2 linked regions of the Hoeflea sp. 108 genome follow. The main gene of each other region encodes a partner of the protein of the gene in region 2 in a complex. Links are inferred from orthologs where the notes say so. Each region holds a gene or a part of one and is shown on either strand. Other genes may lie near its edges.

Region 1 (9,488 bases), 270 kb from region 2 along the record:
CCGCCGCCGGCGATCCTGGTCAAGCCCGAGGACGCATTGTCATCGGTGCGCAGTGCCATCCTGCTCGGGGCGGTGGTGCCGGAACTGCGTTCGGAAACCGAGATCCTGATGACCGATCTCAAGGAACTGACGCGGGTTGTCACCTCCATCGAGACCGAGCGCGACCGGCTGAAGGCGGCCGTTACCGAGCAAGCCACGGAGAAGGAACGGCTGAACCTTCTGCTCGCTGCCAAGGACAGGCTGCGCACGGAATCCGAGACAGCGCTTGCCGACGAAACCAAGCGGGCGGCCGAACTTGCGGCGCGCGCCGAAAGTCTCAAAGATTTGATCGCCTCGCTCGACAGGCAGGCGGCGAAGAAAGCAGCGGACGAACAGGCCGCCCGAAAGGCTGCGGAAGCCGCAGCCAGGCAGGCCGACGAGCCGGTCGTCGCAGCGGTTCCAGAAGCCAACCAACTCATTGCTTCCGCTCCGTTTTCGCTGCTCCAGGGGCAGGTCGCGCTGCCGGTGGCCGGCCGTATCAAGCGCCAGTACGGCACCGCCGATGGCAATGGCGGCACCATGCTCGGGGACATGGTTGCGACACAATCGGGAGCCATCGTCACCGCTCCGGCGGATGGAAGTGTTCTTTATGCGGGGCCTTTCCGCTCCTATGGTCAACTCTTGATCCTCAACGCAGGCGACGGCTATCATGTCGTCTTGGCGGGGATGAGTAGAATCAGCGTCGCGCCGGGGCAGTCCGTGCTTGCAGGGGAGCCGATCGGTGCGATGGGAGAGGCCAGGGTGGCGAGCACCACGGCTTCGGAAAATGCAAATTCGACGCCGGAACTTTATGTAGAGTTCCGCAAGGATGGAAAACCCGTCGATCCGGCCCCGTGGTGGGCGGACCGCACCTCTGGAAGGACATAAATGATGCGTAAACTGTCGCTTCTGCTTGCCGGGGCGCTGATGGGCGCCTCCGCAATGAGCCTTGTGTATGGCGCACCGGGTTCGGCGGCGAATGCGGCAGGTTCGGAAACCTATCGCCAGCTGGCCATTTTCGGAGACATCTTCGAGCGTGTGCGCGGCCAGTATGTGACCCCGCCGGATGAGAAGTCGCTGATCGAGAATGCCATCAACGGCATGCTGACCTCGCTCGATCCGCACTCGTCCTATCTCAACGCGGAAGCCGCCAAGGACATGCGCGTCCAGACCAAGGGTGAGTTCGGCGGCCTCGGCATCGAGGTGACGATGGAGAACGAACTGGTCAAGGTCATCACCCCGATCGACGACACGCCCGCTGCCAAGGCCGGCGTTCTGGCCGGCGATTACATCTCCAAGATCGATGGCGACGAAGTTCGCGGCATGACGTTGAACGACGCGGTCGAGAAGATGCGCGGCCTGGTCAATACGCCGATCAAGCTGACCATTCTGCGCAAAGGCGCCGACAAGCCGATCGACCTGACCATCACGCGCGACGTCATCAAGGTCAAGGCGGTGAAGTACCGGGTCGAAAACGACGTCGGCTACATGAAGATCACCTCGTTCACCGAGAAGACCTATGACGACCTGCATGACGCGATCCTGCAGATCAAGAAGCAGATCCCCAAGGACAAGCTCAAGGGCTTCGTACTCGACCTGCGTCTCAATCCGGGTGGTCTGCTCGACCAGGCAGTGAGCGTGTCCGACACGTTCCTGGATCGCGGCGAGGTCGTGTCGACCCGTGGCCGCGACCCCAAGGACATCACCCGCTTCGACGCCCGTCCGGGCGACGAGATCGACGGCGATCCGCTGATCGTGCTGATCAACGGCGGTTCGGCGAGCGCGTCGGAAATCGTGGCCGGTGCGCTGCAGGATCACCGCCGTGCGACGGTGGTGGGCACGCAGTCCTTCGGCAAGGGCTCGGTGCAGACGATCATCCCGCTGGCCGAGAACGGCGCGCTGCGGCTGACGACGGCGCTCTATTACACGCCGTCGGGCAAGTCGATCCAGGGCAAGGGCATCACACCCGACATCAAGGTCGACCAGCCGCTGCCTGCCGATCTCCAGGGGCGCGATGTCACCCGGGGCGAGTCCGAGCTCAAGGGCCACATCAAGGGCGCGGAAGAGAACGACCAGGGGTCGGGTTCGTCGGCCTACGTGCCGCCGGAGCCGAAGGACGATATCCAGTTGCAGTATGCGCTGGAACTGCTCCGCGGCACCAAGACCGATCCGGCGTTCCCGCCGAATCCTGACAAGGCGGTGATGAACAACCAGTAAGGCCGGCAACGCTGGTCTGAAGGACAAGGCAATGCAATGCTGCCGGGACCGCAAGGTTCCGGCAGTTTGATTCGGGGATTGGCGTGGAGCGCGGTGCGTCCTGCAGGACGCACAAGAGCAGGGCACGGCTTGGTGCAGATCGACAAGGAAATCGACCGCCCGCTCGGGCAGCCGCCTCGCCGCAAAGGCGGCGGCAAGCCGTCATGGCTGAGCAAGAGGGCGGTGCTGGCAGGCCTTTGCGTGCTCGCAGTGGTTGGCGGCTCTGCGGCGATTGCCTTGCGTGACAAGCCGTTTCGCGTGCCGGAAGTGCCTGTCGTCACCAAACCCGAAGTGGTGGCCGAAGCGCCGGTTCAAGCTGCGCCCAAGCCTAAACCTGCGACGACTCAAAATGGCGGTCCGTCGATCATCCGCGTCAATCCGCCGACCGATGGCAGCGGCGTGGTGGTGATCCGCGACCCCTCGGCAGTTGGCCAGAACGAGCGTATCGCCCATCTTCCCGAGACGGCTTTGATCGAAGACAGCGCCGATGGACCGCTGCCTGCCCGTTCCGCCGACGGGCGCCGGCCGTTCGACGTCTATGCCCGCGCCTGGTCGGGTGCGCGTGGCGCGCGCGTGGCGGTTGTTATCGGCGGCCTCGGCATCTCGCAGACCGGTACGCAGGCGGCGATCGCAAAGCTGCCGCCCGAAATCACACTCGGCTTTGCGCCGCAGGGCAACAGCCTTGGCCGCTGGATGCAGGCGGCGCGGCGCGAGGGCCACGAAATCGTCATGCAGGTGCCGCTCGAGCCGTTCGATTTTCCGAACGTCAACCCCGGCCGCAACACGCTGACCATCGACGCCGGCGACAAGAACCTCGACAGGTTGCGCTGGGTGCTGTCGCGGACGACCAACTACACTGCCGTGATGAACTACATGGGTGCGCGCTTCTCGGCCGATCCGGAGGCGATGGGCGTACTCATGACGGAACTCGGCAAGCGCGGCCTCGGCTATGTCGATGACGGTTCCTCGGCCCGAAGCGTGGCGCCGGAACTGGCGCTGAAGAACGGTGTGCCCTTTGCTGCGGCCGACGCGGCGATCGACGCCGTGCAGGATCGCGGCGCCATTCTCGACAAGCTGGACGAACTGGAACGCACTGCGCGCGCCAAGGGATTTGCCATCGGCACCGGCAATGCCTTCGACGTGACCGTCGATGCGGTGGCAGCATGGGCAAGCGAAGCGCGCAAGCGCGGCATCGAGATCGTGCCGATCTCGGCCGTCGCGAGCGACCCCGAAAGAGGATAACGGTCGATGTCGAAAAAGAAGATCGCAGCAGAGGATCTGCCCTACCGCCCCTGCGTCGGCATCATGGTGCTGAACGCGAAAGGACTGGTCTGGGCCGGCCGCCGCATTGCCGAACCTGACAGCGAGCTGTCCAACACCGACAAGCTCTGGCAGATGCCGCAGGGCGGCATCGACAAGGGCGAGGAGCCCTATCCGGCGGCCATGCGCGAGCTCTACGAAGAGACCGGCATGCGCAGCGTATCGCTGCTGGCGGAGGCGCCTCAATGGATCAACTACGATTTGCCGGAGCATCTCATCGGCGTCGCGCTCAAGGGCAAGTATCGCGGTCAGACGCAAAAATGGTTCGCCTTCCGCTTCGACGGCGACGAGAACGAGATCGCCATCGACCCGCCTCCCGGCGGTCATTCGGCCGAGTTCGATCGCTGGGCCTGGAAGCCGATGAGCGAGCTGCCGGAGCTGATCGTGCCGTTCAAGCGCTCGGTGTATGAGGAGGTCGTCTCGGCCTTCCTGCATCTCGCGCCTTGATGGCTGGCGCGCTCTCCATTTGCGTAACTGCCTGACAGAAAATCACAATTTCTCCTGCCTGGGGTGGCGACCAAGCGCCGCCCTTGACAAGCAGCGCCGCGTCGGCAACCCTCTGGCGATGTGCAATTTCGCTCACATCGGCAGCTTTGCCCTGTTTCGGGTCTGCCCCATCGCGGGATCCTAGCCCCGGCTCGGTCGCCATGCGACTGCCGAGCCCCTGGGGCCCATTCTCCAACGCATAAGATCATGAGCACCGGGCCGCTTTGCGGTTCGGCTTAATACAAGCACGCATCCGCCTTGGCGGATGACCGGTGGCGCGCATCCCGCGGGGAGCGCTGGCCGGACGAATTTCATGGGGTCTGCATTGCGCCAGAACATCAAGCAGCGCCGCGAGCACAACATCGTGGTGAGCGAAAACGACTACGCCAGGCTGACCGGCCTCGCCGAGTCCAGCCTAGACAGGATGCCCGAGATTGCCGAGGAACTGCTGTCCGAGATGGACCGCGCCAAGGTTGCGCCGCTGAGCCGCATGCCTGCCACGGTTATCCGCATGGGCTCGAAGGTTACATTCCGCAGCGGCGACGGTGAGGTCAAGACGGTGACGCTGGTCTATCCCGGCAAGGCCGACATCGCCGAGGGCAAGGTGTCTATCCTGACGCCTGTTGGCGCTGCCCTGATCGGCCTGCGCGAAGGCCAGTCTGTTGCCTGGACCTCGCGTGACGGCCGCCGTCTCGAATTCGAGATCGTCGCCGTCGAGGCGCCGCTCGAAGGCGCCAACTGAAGCAAAGTTAGTTCATCAAGCCAGATGTCGACCGTGCCGGTGCCGGGCAGAGGCCCGCGCCCGTGGAGTTTTGCCATGACCAAATGTCAGCTGACGACCAAGGACTTCGCCATAGTCAAGACGATGCTTGACCGCCTGGCCTGGTCGGGTGGTCCGCTCGTCGAACTTTTGCGCTGCAAGCTTGCTTCGGCGCAGGTGGTGTTTTCGAACGAAGCCGATCCCGATGTGGTGACGCTGAACAGCCGTGTGGTCTTCTCGGTCGACGGCGGCTCGGCCCACACCCGGGTTGTCACGCAGGGCCCGATGGACAGCATGGTGGGGCTCACCATCCCGATCACGGTGCCGCGCGGCCTTGCGCTGCTCGGCCTGCGCAAAGGCCAGTCGATGTCGGTCGACCGCGGCCGTGGTACAACGGAGGTCATTCGCGTCGACGATATCCTCTATCAGCCCGAGGCGTCGCGACCGGGAATCACTGAGGCCGAGCCCGTTGCGGAGATGGCGGGACGCCGCTTTCCGGTGCTGGTGTTCAGCGCTGACGAGCCGAGGCCACTTGGCGTTCGGCCAAAAATCCGGCACACCTCGGACAGCGGCGACGATCCCGGGCCTTCGGCTGCCTGAGGCAGCGCCATCTGCGGTGTCCCGCATTTGCTGGGCTGTTGCAGGGATTTGAGCTTGTGCGCGAGCTTTCTAAGGACCGCGTACCTGGGGGCGAAATGAGGGTTGTGGTTGTCGGCGGCGGCGTGATCGGGATCACGACCGCCTATTATCTCGCCGAAGCCGGGCATGAGGTGGTCGTTTACGACCGCCAGAAAGGCCCGGCCCAGGAGACGAGCTATGCCAATGCCGGGGAGATTTCTTCCGGCTATGCCTCGCCCCTGGCCGCACCGGGCGCCCCGCTCAGGGCGCTCAAATGGATGTTGCGCAAGGACAGCCCGTTCGTCTTCAAGCCGAACCTCGATCCCATTTTCTGGCGCTGGCTGGCGCAGCTTCTGCGCAACTGCACGGCCGAGCGTTATCAGGCCAACAAGGCGCTGATGATGCCGCTCGCCGAATATAGCCGTGACATGCTGAGGGTGCTGCGGCAGGCGACCGGCATCAGCTACGACGAAGGCAGCCATGGCACGCTGCAGCTCTTCCGCAGCCAGGAACAGCTCGACCGTGCCGCTGCCGATACGTCCGTGCTCGACCGGTTCCAGGTGCCCTACGAAATCCTCGATGCTGCAGGTTGCATCAACGCCGAGCCGGGGCTGGCCGCTGCCCGCGACAGGATTTCAGGCGGGTTGCGCCTGCCCGACGACGAGACCGGAGATTGCCGGCTGTTCACCGAGCGGTTGGCCGACTTGTGCGCCAGCCGCGGCGTGGTTTTCAAATACAACACAAGGGTTCATGCCTTTCCGCATTGGAAAGGCAAGGTTCATCGCATCGTGACATCGGAGGGCGTGACCGAGGGTGACGCTTTCGTTCTTGCGGCGGGCCCCTATTCGGAGCGCTTCATGCGCAAGCTCCACCAGCGCGTGCCGGTCTATCCGCTGAAGGGTTACTCGCTGACGCTTCCAGTTGCCGACGGGCAGGCAGCACCAGTGTCGACCGTCATCGACGAGACGAACAAGGTTGCCATCACGAGGCTCGGCGACCGTATCCGCATTGGTGGCACGCTCGAGATGTCTGGTTTCGACGTGACCTTGCGCGAAGAGCGTCGTGACTTGCTCGAACGGTCGCTGCGCGAGCTCTTTCCGGGTGTCGACAATCTGCGCGACGCCAGTTTCTGGTGCGGGCTCAGGCCGATGACATCAGATGGCCCACCCATTGTCGGCAGGACCAAGCTGCCGAACCTGTTCGTCAACACCGGCCACGGCATGTTCGGCTGGACCATGGCCTGCGGCTCGGCAAAAATCCTGGCCGACACGATCTCCGGCCGGCAGCCGGAGATCGAGGCTGACGGCCTAGGGCCGCAGCGCTACTGGGCTTGAGGTCAGGCCACATTCTTCAGCGAACGCGGCGCTTCCGCCGACTGGTACATCGAAATCACGTGGCCGTCGGGGTCGGCGAACTCGGATGACCAGCCTCCCGGTGCGTGACTAACCGGGGTGACGATGGTCACGCCTTGCCCGGCCAGAGACGACACCAGGTCGTCGATGCCGCCGTCGGCGATCTCGAAGACGATGATCGGCGAGTTGCCGGGGCGCGATTCCATCTTGAAAAAGATCAGGTCGACACCGTTGACGGTGCTGGCGATGAGCCAGTCGCCGCCTGTCTCGCCGTCGCCTTCCATGCGCTGGACATCCAATCCCATGACGACACGATAGAAAGCCTCGGTCTTGTCGATGTCCGAGACATAGTAGCAGATGTTGCCCAGCTTGCTCTTGCCAAACATTTGGTCACTCCGTGGTTTTGGTTGCACGTAGCCTTAGTTGCCGCGCACCCGGATTTTGTGAGGTGCCGATCACGAAAAGATGCCCGTCGGGATCGTGGCTCGCGAGCAGTGCCCCTTGCTGCCTGGCCGCTTCAAGCAGTGAGCGTCTGATGCGCCCGAAGGCGAGGGGGCCTGAAAGTCCGGGCAGATCCTCGATCGTGCCGCCGTCGAAGGCGCGCCAGCGTCGCCTGATCTCGCTGATGCGCTGGCGCAGTGCGGCATCGGCAATGCGCTGAAGCCAGGCGATCTCCTGGCGTGTGTGGCCGGTCAACGCCAGCAATGCCGTCGTGCGGAGACCTGCGGGGAGGGCGTTGACGAAGCGTAGCGGCAGCGCCTGCCTGTCAGCGGGCTCGCAGGCCGTGACCGCGAAAGGCTGCTCGCGCTGACGTCGCCGTATTGCGGACCGGGCGTCGAAAGCGGCGCGATGCCGTATTGCCCCTTCCAGCCAGCGGCGGTTCTCGGGCTTCGACAGGTCGGTCTTGCCGGCCTCCACCGCGGCAACGAGTGCGGTCTGCAGCAGGTCTTCGGCCTCGTCGGCACGTCTGGAGGCGCGCCTCGCATGACGCAACAGTTCGGCATAGGGACGCGATAGCAAGCCAAACTCCTCACATCGGCGTACCACGTTAGCGGATGTGAGAGATTGTCGGAAGCCGTCAGGTGAACAGCGTTCGCTCGCGTTCGACCGCCTTGGTGATGAAGCTCGCCACGGTCTGGATGCGCCGGAGGGGACGGACCGACTCGTGATAGACCAGCCAATAGGCGCGGCGGATCGAAGGCACCGATGTCACCGGCACGATGTCGGCAATGGTGCGGGCGATGAAGGTATGCAGGATGCCGATGCCGGCGCCCGAGCGCACCGCCTCGACCTGACCCAATGCCGAGGAGATCGAAAAGGCCGATTCCCACAAGGGGCTGAACTCGGTGGCGTAGTCGAGCGATGGGCTAACCACCAGGTCGGGCACATAGCCGATCAGCCGATGCGCTGACAGGTCGCCACGCGTATCGGGCAGCCCGTTCTGCTCGACATAGGCACGCGAAGCGAACAGCCCGAGCGAATAATCGACCAGCTTGGCGGCAACCAGCCGGCCCTCGCGTGGCCGCTCGGTGGTGATAGCAATGTCGGCCTCGCGGCGCGACAGGGAGAATGTGCGCGGCACTGGCACCAGCTGGATCTTGAGGTCGGGATGCAGGGCCGTCAGTTCGCCGAGACGCTGCGCCAGGAATGCGACGCCGAAGCCGTCAGGCGCACCGATGCGTACAGTTCCGGCGACCTCGTCACCCTCGCCTGAAATCTCGGCGCGCGCAGTCAGCATGTCCGCTTCCATGCGCTCGGCGATTTCAAGGAAGCGTTCGCCTGACGGCGTCAGCTCGCTGCCAGTCGTCAGTCGCCTGAACAGCTTTGTCTTGAGTGCCTCTTCGAGGGCTGCGACGCGACGCGAAACAGTTGCGTGGTTGAGCTCTAGTCTCCGTGCTGCGCCGAGGATCTGGCCGGTGCGCGCAACGGCGAGGAAGATGCGGACGTCGTCCCAGTTCATGGCTTTTGCCTCCCCGCGCGGGGGCGCATAGAGGGCAGGTGGCGTCCGGGCAGATTGGCCATGTCGAGCTTCGTCATCCGTTCAGCCTACTATGCATGAAATCACATTCAATCCAAGTTTGATCTACGATTTTTGCACAACGGGTGCTTTTGTCGTCACGTTGCATTGGCGCGCGTTAAGCGGGACAATGGGCCATCAACAAAGAATTGGGAGAGAAGCAATGGTCGACTACGGTCATTTCATCGGCGGCAAGCATGTCGCCGGAACCAGCGGGCGCAAGCAGGACGTGCTGCAGCCGATGGATGGTACGGTCCGTGCCACGGTGGCACTGGCCTCGGCGCAGGAACTGCGCGCTGCCGTCGAAAACGCCAAGGCGGCACAGCCGGCCTGGGCCGCGACCAACCCGCAGCGCCGCGTGCGCGTGCTGATGCGCTTCCTCGAACTGGTCAACAAGGAATATGACTCGCTGGCCGAACTGCTGGCCCGCGAGCACGGCAAGACCATCGCCGACGCCAGGGGCGACATCCAGCGCGGCCTCGAGGTCGTCGAAGTCTGCATCGGCGCCCCGCACATGATGAAGGGCGAGTTCACCGATGGTGCCGGCCCCGGCATTGACGTCTACTCGATGCGCCAGCCGCTCGGCGTCGTCGCCGGCATCACTCCATTCAACTTCCCGGCGATGATCCCGCTCTGGAAGATCGCGCCGGCGATTGCCTGC
Region 2 (9,432 bases):
GAGACGCTTGTCGAATACGCCGAGAACACGAGCCAGCTCGTGACCGCGCTTGAGGATCAGGCCACCGGCGGCAATCACGCTGAAAGCACCCTGCTTGCGCGCCAGCTTGGGATCCTTGACGATCTGGTAGAGTGGCGTTTCGCTGGTTCGGCGAAAAACGGAGAAGACGGCGCGGTCGCTCATGTGGTCGATTGCGTAGTCACGCCACTCGTTGGCGGCGACCATGCGGCCGTAAAGCCTGAGAATCTGATCCAGTTCCCGTCTTTCGAAAGCCACCGGAAGGTCGAGCCGCTCCCGGCGGGCCTCATGAAGCGGGATCAATACTCCGGATGTCTCTGCATCCTCCGCTCCGGCACCGCGATCGGTCATCAATCGTTCCTTTTGCAGATTCTGACCTAAGGAGAAGGTCGCGCTTTCGGGCCAAAATTGCAACCCCCGGCTAAGAATCGCGGGCCGGAAAGGCCTTTCGACAAGGTTACCGCGACGGTAACGATTGCGAGACAAACTGTTGGAATTGGTGATGATGTGCCACATTCCTGCCGTTTTTTATCCGCGCTGACGCCCCAATGTCCGACGAATTTACACCCGTTGCCTGAGACGGTTCGGTCCGGCACTGGCTCGTAAACCCCAAGCCCCCCGCCCACGGGCCCGAGTCGGATCGAACCAACCTCGGTTCTCCTTTTGGATAGACCAGGTGCGACGATCCCAAGATTCACGGCCGATGCCAGTCCAGCTGGTGTCGGCCTTTTTACATCCGCTGCTGTAAGACGGTGGGACGGCGCACGATCGCCGCGCCGAGAATGGGCCCTGGCAGCCCGTCCTTGCCGACGGCCTGAAGCAGTACGGCACAGCCGCCCTTCTTTTCCACCTCGCTCTTGGGCAGCTCGAAGCGCTGGGCTTTGCCGTGCCACATGCCGGCGGTGTGGAAGTCGGTCACGGCGTTCCAGTAGGTGACGCGGCGGCCCTTGTTCTCGCCGCGCTGCAGGTCGACGGCCATCGGCGGTTGGAAATGCACCACGATCACATGTGCGGGCCCGCCCGCTCCGGCAGCCTCGCCGACATCGATGGTGAAGGTGTCGCTGTTCTGCGTGACCTTGAGGTCGACGCTCATGCCCTGGCCGGTCTGGTTCAGATTGTCGAGGGCCGCGGTCACGTCCTCGCGCTTGGCGCCGCTGACATGGGTGCGGCCGTTGATGACGGCTTGCGGCGTGTAGACCGAGCGCGACCCGAAGGCGCGCATGTAGCCATATTGCCGGTCGGTGTTGTCCTTGCTGCCCAACTGGTCCTGCCAGCCGAGATAGTCCCAATAGGTTACGTGATAGGCGAGCGCCACCATGTCATTCTTGGCGGCGAATTCGGCGAACAATTCGTCGGCCGGCGGGCAGGAATTGCACCCCTGGCTGGTGAAGAGTTCGATCACGCCGCGGGGGCGATCGTTGGGGTCGGCCTTGGCCATGCCGGCAAATCCGGCCACGGCCAGCGCCAGCGCTGCCAGCCGAAAATATCTGCGAGACTCCATGACCAATCCAAATCCTCGGCCGGCGGCACCGGCTTTTTCTTGTCGTTGGCGGAATATGTGGCAGATGCGCCATTCAACGGGAAGTCACGTTGAGGTGAAACTTTTTGCTTTTCGAATATTCCGTAACGTCATGTCTGCGGAACGAAATTTGTTATCGAAACGCTCGACGCGGGCGTAAAGTTGGGGTGGGGGGAACTTGCGATGCTGGAACAGCTCGGCCAACATATCGACCTCTATTGCGAGCGCCTGGGGCCGGGCCTGTGGGCCGAGCCATTGAACGCGCTGAGCAACCTTGCCTTCTTCGCCGCCGGGTTCTGGGGCGTCCGTGAGGCGCGCCGGCTCAAGGCCGGCCTGTTTGCAGAGGTGCTCGGCTGGTGGGTGGTGGCCGTCGGCGTCGGCTCGACGCTGTTCCACACCTTCGCCACCGAAGGTACCAAATGGGCCGACATCCTGCCCATTGCCGGTTTTACGCTCGCTTACACCCTGTTCAACCTGCGCCGCTTCGCCGGCATGAAATGGCCGGCGGCGCTCGCCATTTTTTTCGCCTTCTATCTGGTCGTCGGCACGGCGACCGCCATGGTGCCCGACTGGCTGCGTCAGGCCTCCAACGGCACGACAGGCTATTTGCCTCCATTCCTGGCACTGGTGTTCTTCGGTGGCGTGGTGATCGCCCGCGGCAGCCCGGCCGGCTGGTACAACATCGTTGCAGCCATCATCTTCCTGGGGGCGGTCACCTTCCGGGTCATGGACCCGCTGGTGTGCGACGTGTTGCCTGTTGGCACACACTTCATGTGGCATGTGCTGAACGGGCTGATGCTCGGCGTGCTGATGGCCGCGACCACGCGCTACGCGAAGCCACGTATGAGCCAAGCGCCGGCGATGCAGGTGATGCGGGCCTAGAGCGTTTCCGCTTTTCTTCGAATCGCGAAAACACTCTATCTTTTTTGTTTTGACGCAATTCCGGGCGGAAAACCGCTACGCACTTTTCCTGGAATTACTCCAGGCCGACTCAGGCGCTTGACGCAGCCGCTGCCTGCGGCGCGACCGCGTGACGCTCGGCCCATGCGTCGAGCCACTCGGCGCCCTGCATTTCGATCAGCCGCGACGAGGTGCGGTCGAACTCGAAGGCCTCATGGCCACGCTTGCCGACATAGAGCTTGTCGGGTGTCGCAGCGGCGCTGACCACCAGCCTGATGTGCTGGTCGTAGAGCGTGTCGACCAGAAGGATGAAGCGTTTGGCCTCGTTGCGGTTGGCTTCTGCCATCACCGGCACGTGGTCGACGAAGATCGTCTTGTAGTGCGCTGTTATCGCCAGGTAGTCGCGCGCCGCCAGCGGCTTTTCGCACAGATCGGAGAAGGCAAAGCGGGCGCAGCCGTCGACAGCTGCGGGGACCGCTACCTTGCGGCCCTTGACGGTGACTGTTGCAGGCTCGGCGGGCGCGCCATGGGTGACCTTGGTCCAGGCCTTGTCCATGTCGCGGTCGGCCGTCTCGCCGAGGGGGCTGAGATAAACAGGCACGCGGTCGAGTTTTTCGAGCCGGTAGTCGGTGTCGGCGTCTAGGTTCAGCACATTGGCGTTCTGCTCGATCAGGCCGATGAAGGGCAGGAAGAGCTGGCGGTTGAGGCCATCGCGGTAGAGATCGACAGGGGCGACGTTGGAGGTCGCGACCAGGACCACGCCGCGGGCAAACAGCGCCGCAAACAGGCGCGACAGGATCATCGCATCGGCAATGTCTGTGACCGAGAATTCGTCGAAGCACAGAACCCAGGCGTCTTCGGCGAGTTCGGCCGCGACAGGGGGGATCGGGTCGTCGTCGCGAGAGGTGCCGTTCTTCCGCGCCGCCCGCTGTTTCTGGATGCGGTCGTGCACGTCGGCCATGAAGTCGTTGAAATGGACGCGGCGTTTGTGCTTGACCGGCACGAGCTCGAAAAACATGTCCATCAGCATGGTCTTGCCGCGGCCGACGCCGCCATAGACATAGAGCCCCTTCACCGGGACATGCTGGGGCTTGCGCTTGGCAAAGAGCCAGCCGAGCGCGCTCGACTTGCGCGCCAGCCTTTTGTCGGAAATTTCGTCGATCAGCCGGTCGAGGGCGGCGACAATCGCGAGTTGGGCAGGGTCGCGGCGGACACTGCCCAGTTCGACGAGGTGATCGTAGCGCTGCCTGACGGTCACATGGGTCTGCAGGCCGTCACGCAGGTGCATGGTTCACTCTGACTGCTACGAAGGCCGCGTCAGCGGTTCAGCGAAATCGGCAGGCCGTTCGAGGTCTGCCCGTCGAAGCGACCGGCGCCCGACGAATAGAGCTTGGCCAGCGGCGAGCCGCCTTCATCGTAGAGCGTCAGCTGCTTGCCGGCGACGTTCCACGACTTCACACCGTCGATGGGGGCCGGGCAGCGCAACGGGCCAGCGCGGAAGCCCTGGCCGAACTTGGTCTGCGGTGTCGCCACCTTGCAGCTCTGGCCCGAAACCGAAGCGCTCCACACGCCAGCGACGCTGGATGCGGTGAGGTCGGGCGCGTTGGCGGCAGCGGCACCGCCGTCAGCCGGAAGGGCTGCGACCTGCGTCTGCTGCTGGGGAGCTGCCGGGAACTGCGAGGCGCCGGGGGCAACCGGCGGCGGCAACTGGCCGCTGGTCACGGTGCCTGCCGGTGCAGCCGGCAGCGGGGCCGGCTGGGAATCCATCGACGAAAGGCGCGTACTGGTGCAGCCGGCGGCCGTCATCAACGCCACCAGCGATGCGGCCAGCAGGCCGGTTTTCGAAAAAGCCATTGCAGTCCCTCCGTGGGGCAGTTCTGGGGGCGCCCCCGCGCAATCGATAGCTCGCCTCTAAAGCGGCGAAGTTGGCAGAATTTCAACCGGATATGGTTAAAATAGGGTTTGCGTCGGAACTTGTTGCAAAATTGTCGCAGCGATGTGTTCGGCCGGCAAGACTGGTAATTCGACGATGTTTCCGCCATATAGGCGCCGAACAGCCAAGAGAATTCTGCGCCATGGCCAATGAGGCCCCTTTCGCCAAGATGAACGGGCTCGGCAACGACATCATCGTCGCCGACATGCGTGGTCGTGCGGACCGTGTTACGCCTGCTGCGGCGATTGCGCTGGCGGCCGATCCGGCGACCAAGTTCGACCAGATCATGGCGATCCACGATCCGCGCACGCCGGGTACCGTAAACTACATCGAGATCATCAATTCCGACGGCACCCACGCCCAGGCCTGCGGCAACGGCACGCGCTGCGTCGTGCAGGCGCTGGCTGCCGAGACCGGGCAGAAGGTGTTCACCTTCGAGACGGTCGCCGGCATTCTCAACGCCGAGGAGCATGAGGACGGTTCGATCTCGGTCGACATGGGCATTCCGCGCTTCGGCTGGCAGGACATTCCGCTGGCCGAGGAATTCCGCGACACGCGCGCCATCGAGCTGCAGATCGGGCCGATCGACGAGCCCGTGCTGCATTCGCCCTCGGTCGCTTCGATGGGCAATCCGCACGCCATCTTCTGGGTCGACAAGGACGTCTGGTCCTATGACCTCGACCGGTTCGGCCCCCTGCTCGAAAATCACCCGATTTTCCCTGAGCGCGCCAACATCTCGATCGCCCAGGTGACCTCGCGCGAGACGCTGAACCTGCGCACATGGGAACGTGGCGCCGGCCTGACGCTGGCCTGCGGCTCGGCCACCTGCGCTGCTGCTGTGTCGGCCGCGCGCACCGGACGCACCGGCCGCACTGTGACGGTGACCGTGCCGAGCGGCGGTACGCTCAGGATCGACTGGCGCGCCGACGACCATGTGGTCATGACCGGCCCGGCCGAGTGGGAGTTCTCCGGCAGCTTCGACCCGGCCACCGGCGCCTGGCGCCGCGACCAGCAGGACGTCGCCTGATGGCGGTCGACGTCGTTACCTTCGGCTGCCGCCTCAACACCTATGAGTCAGAGGTGATGAAGCGCGAGGCCAAGGCCGCGGGGCTTGAAGAGCTCAAGGGCGGCGCTGTGATCTTCAACACCTGCGCGGTGACGAGCGAGGCTGTGCGCCAGGCCAAGCAGTCGATCCGCAAGGCGCGGCGCGAAAATCCGGACGCACGCATCATTGTCACCGGCTGCGCGGCGCAGACCGATCCGGCGGCCTTTGCCGACATGGCCGAGGTGGATCTCGTGCTCGGCAACGAAGAGAAGCTCAAGGCGCACAACTACCGGGCGCTGCCTGATTTCGGCGTCAACGACTTCGAGAAGGCGCGGGTCAACGACATTTTCTCCGTGCGCGAGACGGCGGGCCACATGGTCGATGCCATCGAGGGCCGGGCGCGTGCCTTCGTGCAGGTCCAGAACGGCTGCGACCACCGCTGCACCTTCTGCATCATCCCCTATGGGCGCGGCAATTCGCGTTCGGTGCCGATGGGGGCGGTGGTCGAGCAGATCAAGCGCCTTGCCGGCAATGGTTATGCCGAGGTTGTGCTGTCGGGCGTCGACATGACCAGCTACGGCGCCGACCTGCCGGGCGCTCCGCGTCTCGGCAAGCTGGTCAAGACGATCCTGCGCCAGGTGCCCGATGTGCAGCGCCTGCGCCTCTCGTCCATCGATTCGATCGAGGCCGACGAGGACCTGCTTGAGGCCGTCGCAACTGAGATGCGCCTGATGCCGCATCTGCACCTGTCGCTGCAGTCGGGCGACGACATGATCCTCAAGCGCATGAAGCGCCGCCATCTGCGCGATCAGTCGATCCAGTTCTGCGCCGATGTTCGCAGACTGCGCCCCGACATCGTCTTTGGCGCCGACATCATCGCCGGCTTCCCGACCGAAACCGACGAGATGTTCGAGAATTCGATCCGTATCGTCGAGGAGTGCGGGCTGACCCATCTCCACGTCTTCCCGTTCAGTCCGCGCGAGGGCACGCCCGCCGCGCGCATGCCGCAGGTCCGCCGCGACATCGTCAAGCAGCGCGCCGCACGCCTGCGCGCCGCCGGCGACGTTGCATATACGCGTCATCTCGAAAGCCTCAAGGGTTCGCGCCAGAAGGTGCTGGTCGAGCGCGAAGGGCTCGGGCGCACGGAAGGCTTCACCCTCGTTGGGCTCGACCGGGGCACGGCAGGCGAAATTCTGGAAGTCGACATCGCCGGGCATGACGGCGAGCGGCTGACCGCGGCACCGGCCGCCGCGCGCGCGGCCTGACGAAAGCGACCGCATGGCATTCGGGTTCATCAAGAAAGTTTTCTCCTTCGGCAAGAAGGACGCTGTGCAGCAGCCGGCCGAGGACGAGATCCTGCCGCCGCTGAATTTTGAGGCGCTCGATGCGCTGAAGCCGGCGGAGGACGCGCTTGCCGCTGCGGAAACGCCAATGGCCGAGACGCAGGCCGCTCCGGTCGAGGAACCGAAGCCGGAGCTGGTTCCAGTCGTCGCGCCTGAACCGGCGGAGCTGCCGACGCCGGTCGAGCCTGCGCCGCAGCCCGTTCTGCCTGACGAGCCGCAGCCTGAGCCGGACGTGCCCGCCATCGAGCCCGAGAAGCCGTCCGAACAGCCCGTGCCTGCGCCGATACCGGTCGAGCCGGAGCCCGCGCCGGTCGAAGTTCCGGTTCCGCCGGTTGAGCCGTCCGAACCTGACCTGCCCGAGGAAGTTCCGGCGCAACCAGAGCCCCAGGCGCCCGAGCCAACGATGCGTGCTCCCGAGCCGGGGCCGGTCGTTGAAGCGGCCGCGCCGAGCACCGCCGAGGCGTCCCCCTCTGGTCCTTCGGGCCATCTCCCACGCAAGGGGGAGCCGACCGCCACTCCGGTCGCCGACGAAGTGTCGAAACCCGCGGAAACTGTTGCGGCACGCCCTGTCGAGGCGCCCGAGCCGGTCGTTGTAGCGCCTGAGCCTGCTCGGACAGCGGTCGAGGATGAGCAGCCGATTGCCGCGTTGCGCGAAACTGTTGCAAAGCCTGCGCCTGCGGAGCCGGAGCTGGCAGCGCCTGTGTCGGAGCTAAAGCCTGCCGCCGGCAAGGTCACCGTCCAGAAGAAAGTCGAGCAGAAGGCCGAAATCGCCGAAGCGGTCGCCGCGCCTGCGCCGCGCCAAAGCTGGTTCCAGCGCCTGCGCCAGGGGCTGTCGCGCTCGTCCAAGGAATTGTCGGGCAACATCGCCGGCATCTTCACCAAGCGAAAGCTCGATGAAGACACGCTGCAGGACCTGGAGGACGTGCTGATCCGCGCCGATCTCGGCGTCGAGACGGCCCTTCGCGTCACCGATGCGCTGGCGTCGAGCCGCTATGGCAAGGATGTTTCGGACCACGAGGTCCGCTCGATCATGGCAGTCGAGGTCGAGAAGGTGCTGAAGCCGGTGGCGCTGCCGCTGGAGCTCGACCTGTCGCACAAGCCGCATGTCATCCTGGTCGTCGGCGTCAACGGCACCGGCAAGACCACCACCATCGGCAAGCTCGCCGCCAAACTCACCGACGGCGGGCTGTCGGTCATGCTCGCCGCCGGCGACACCTTCCGTGCCGCTGCCATCGAACAGCTGAAGATCTGGGGCGAGCGCACCAAGTCGCCCGTCATCGCCACCAAGCTCGGCGCGGACGCCGCCGGCCTTGCCTATGACGCCTTCGAAAAGGCCAAGGAGGCCGGATCGGACGTGCTGATCATCGACACGGCCGGGCGCCTGCAGAACAAGGCTGAGCTGATGGCCGAGCTCGAGAAGATCGTTCGCGTGCTGGGCAAGCTCGATCCCGATGCGCCACATACGGTGCTGCAGACGGTCGACGCCACCACCGGCCAGAACGCGCTCAACCAGGTCGAGATCTTCCGCAATGTCGCAGGTGTGAACGGCCTGGTGATGACCAAGCTCGACGGCACGGCGCGCGGCGGTATTTTGGTCGCAATCGCCGCCAAACATAAGCTGCCGGTCTATTTCATCGGCGTCGGCGAACAGGTCGACGATCTCGAACCTTTCTCGGCAAGCGATTTCGCCAAGGCGATCGCCGGCGTTGCCTGATCGGGCAAGCCCAGCGACGCGGTAGCAAGGAAGCCAATGAACGCCCCTATTCTCGAACGCGACCCCGCCGACCCGCAACGCAAGAAGCAGGAGGTCAGCCCGATGCTCAAGCTGGTGCTCGAGCTCGGGCCGCTGGTGGTGTTCTTCTTCGCCAATGCGCGCGGCGAGTGGCTGGCGTCGCATTTTCCGACGCTTGCCGAGCTGGGCGGTCCGATTTTCATCGCCACCGGCCTGTTCATGGCAGCGACCGCGATCGCGCTTGCGGCTTCATGGATGCTGACCCGCTCGCTGCCGATCATGCCGATGATCTCGGGCGTGGTGGTATTCGTGTTCGGGGCGCTTACGCTCTATCTGCAGGACGACATTTTCATCAAGATGAAGCCAACCATCGTGAACACGCTGTTCGGCACGATCCTGCTCGGCGGCCTGTTCTTCGGCAAGTCGCTGCTCGGCTACGTCTTCGATTCTGCCTTCAAGCTGGATGCCGAGGGCTGGCGCAAGCTGACTTTCCGCTGGGGGCTGTTTTTCCTCTTCCTCGCCGTGGTCAACGAGGTGGTGTGGCGGTCATTCTCGACCGACACCTGGGTGGCGTTCAAGGTTTGGGGCATCATGCCGATCACGGTGCTGTTCACCTTCAGCCAGATGCCGCTTATCATGCGCCACTCGATCGAGGAACCGGCGCGCAAATAGCGCGCGAGCCAAGCGATCGTTTAACACCTCATTAAGGTGGCATGCGCCCAGTGCATTGCTGCATTGCAGCATCTTATTTTGCGGCGCAGCAGTTCCTATGTCATGTTCGGATCGATCAGGGAGGTCGGTTCAAGCCGCATTGGGCGGCAGACGAAAGGAACGCAAGATGTTGTTCGACAACCTTCTGACCCGCGCGCGCCAGAGCGCCGCCAAGCGCAAGCAGTACAAGCGTCTCGTTGCCGAGATCGACAGCTTCTCGGGCCGCGATCT

The links.
Region 1: the proteins of dapF (region 2) and B015_RS0122920 are in contact, whole or in part, in a solved structure (PDB 5YGU), measured with the Escherichia coli proteins. The link is inferred for Hoeflea sp. 108 from one-to-one orthologs.

The regions. Positions count from the first base shown.
Region 1 is NZ_KB890024.1:4,604,977-4,614,464, reverse strand. What follows is about bases 2,443-5,281. They hold B015_RS0122920 (RNA pyrophosphohydrolase), read left to right. Parts: upstream 2,443-3,522; coding sequence 3,523-4,041; downstream 4,042-5,281. Other genes in these bases: B015_RS0122910 (hypothetical protein), read left to right, coding at 4,898-5,281; rnk (nucleoside diphosphate kinase regulator), read left to right, coding at 4,394-4,822; B015_RS0122925 (divergent polysaccharide deacetylase family protein), read left to right, coding at 2,443-3,516. In the rest of the region: B015_RS0122935 (murein hydrolase activator EnvC), read left to right, coding at 1-906; B015_RS0122930 (S41 family peptidase), read left to right, coding at 907-2,235; more of B015_RS0122925, read left to right, coding at 2,365-2,442; more of B015_RS0122910, read left to right, coding at 5,282-5,440; B015_RS0122905 (D-amino acid dehydrogenase), read left to right, coding at 5,437-6,792; B015_RS0122900 (VOC family protein), read right to left, coding at 6,795-7,196; B015_RS0122895 (sigma factor), read right to left, coding at 7,201-7,830; B015_RS0122890 (LysR family transcriptional regulator), read right to left, coding at 7,889-8,770; B015_RS0122885 (CoA-acylating methylmalonate-semialdehyde dehydrogenase), read left to right, coding at 8,991-9,488. UniProt on the Escherichia coli protein: Master regulator of 5'-end-dependent mRNA decay.
Region 2 is NZ_KB890024.1:4,879,073-4,888,504, reverse strand. What follows is about bases 3,672-6,454. They hold dapF (diaminopimelate epimerase), read left to right. Parts: upstream 3,672-4,512; coding sequence 4,513-5,397; downstream 5,398-6,454. Other genes in these bases: mtaB (tRNA (N(6)-L-threonylcarbamoyladenosine(37)-C(2))-methylthiotransferase MtaB), read left to right, coding at 5,397-6,454; B015_RS0124290 (AprI/Inh family metalloprotease inhibitor), read right to left, coding at 3,755-4,291; zapE (cell division protein ZapE), read right to left, coding at 3,672-3,725. Outside these bases: B015_RS0124310 (DUF2794 domain-containing protein), read right to left, coding at 1-369; B015_RS0124305 (DUF1223 domain-containing protein), read right to left, coding at 749-1,519; B015_RS0124300 (ceramidase domain-containing protein), read left to right, coding at 1,721-2,419; more of zapE, read right to left, coding at 2,529-3,671; more of mtaB, read left to right, coding at 6,455-6,680; signal recognition particle-docking protein FtsY, read left to right, coding at 6,694-8,472; B015_RS0124270 (septation protein A), read left to right, coding at 8,509-9,162; B015_RS33115 (hypothetical protein), read left to right, coding at 9,329-9,432. UniProt on the Escherichia coli protein: Involved in the succinylase branch of the L-lysine biosynthesis and in the biosynthesis of the pentapeptide incorporated in the peptidoglycan moiety. Catalyzes the stereoinversion of LL-2,6-diaminopimelate (L,L-DAP) to meso-diaminopimelate (meso-DAP).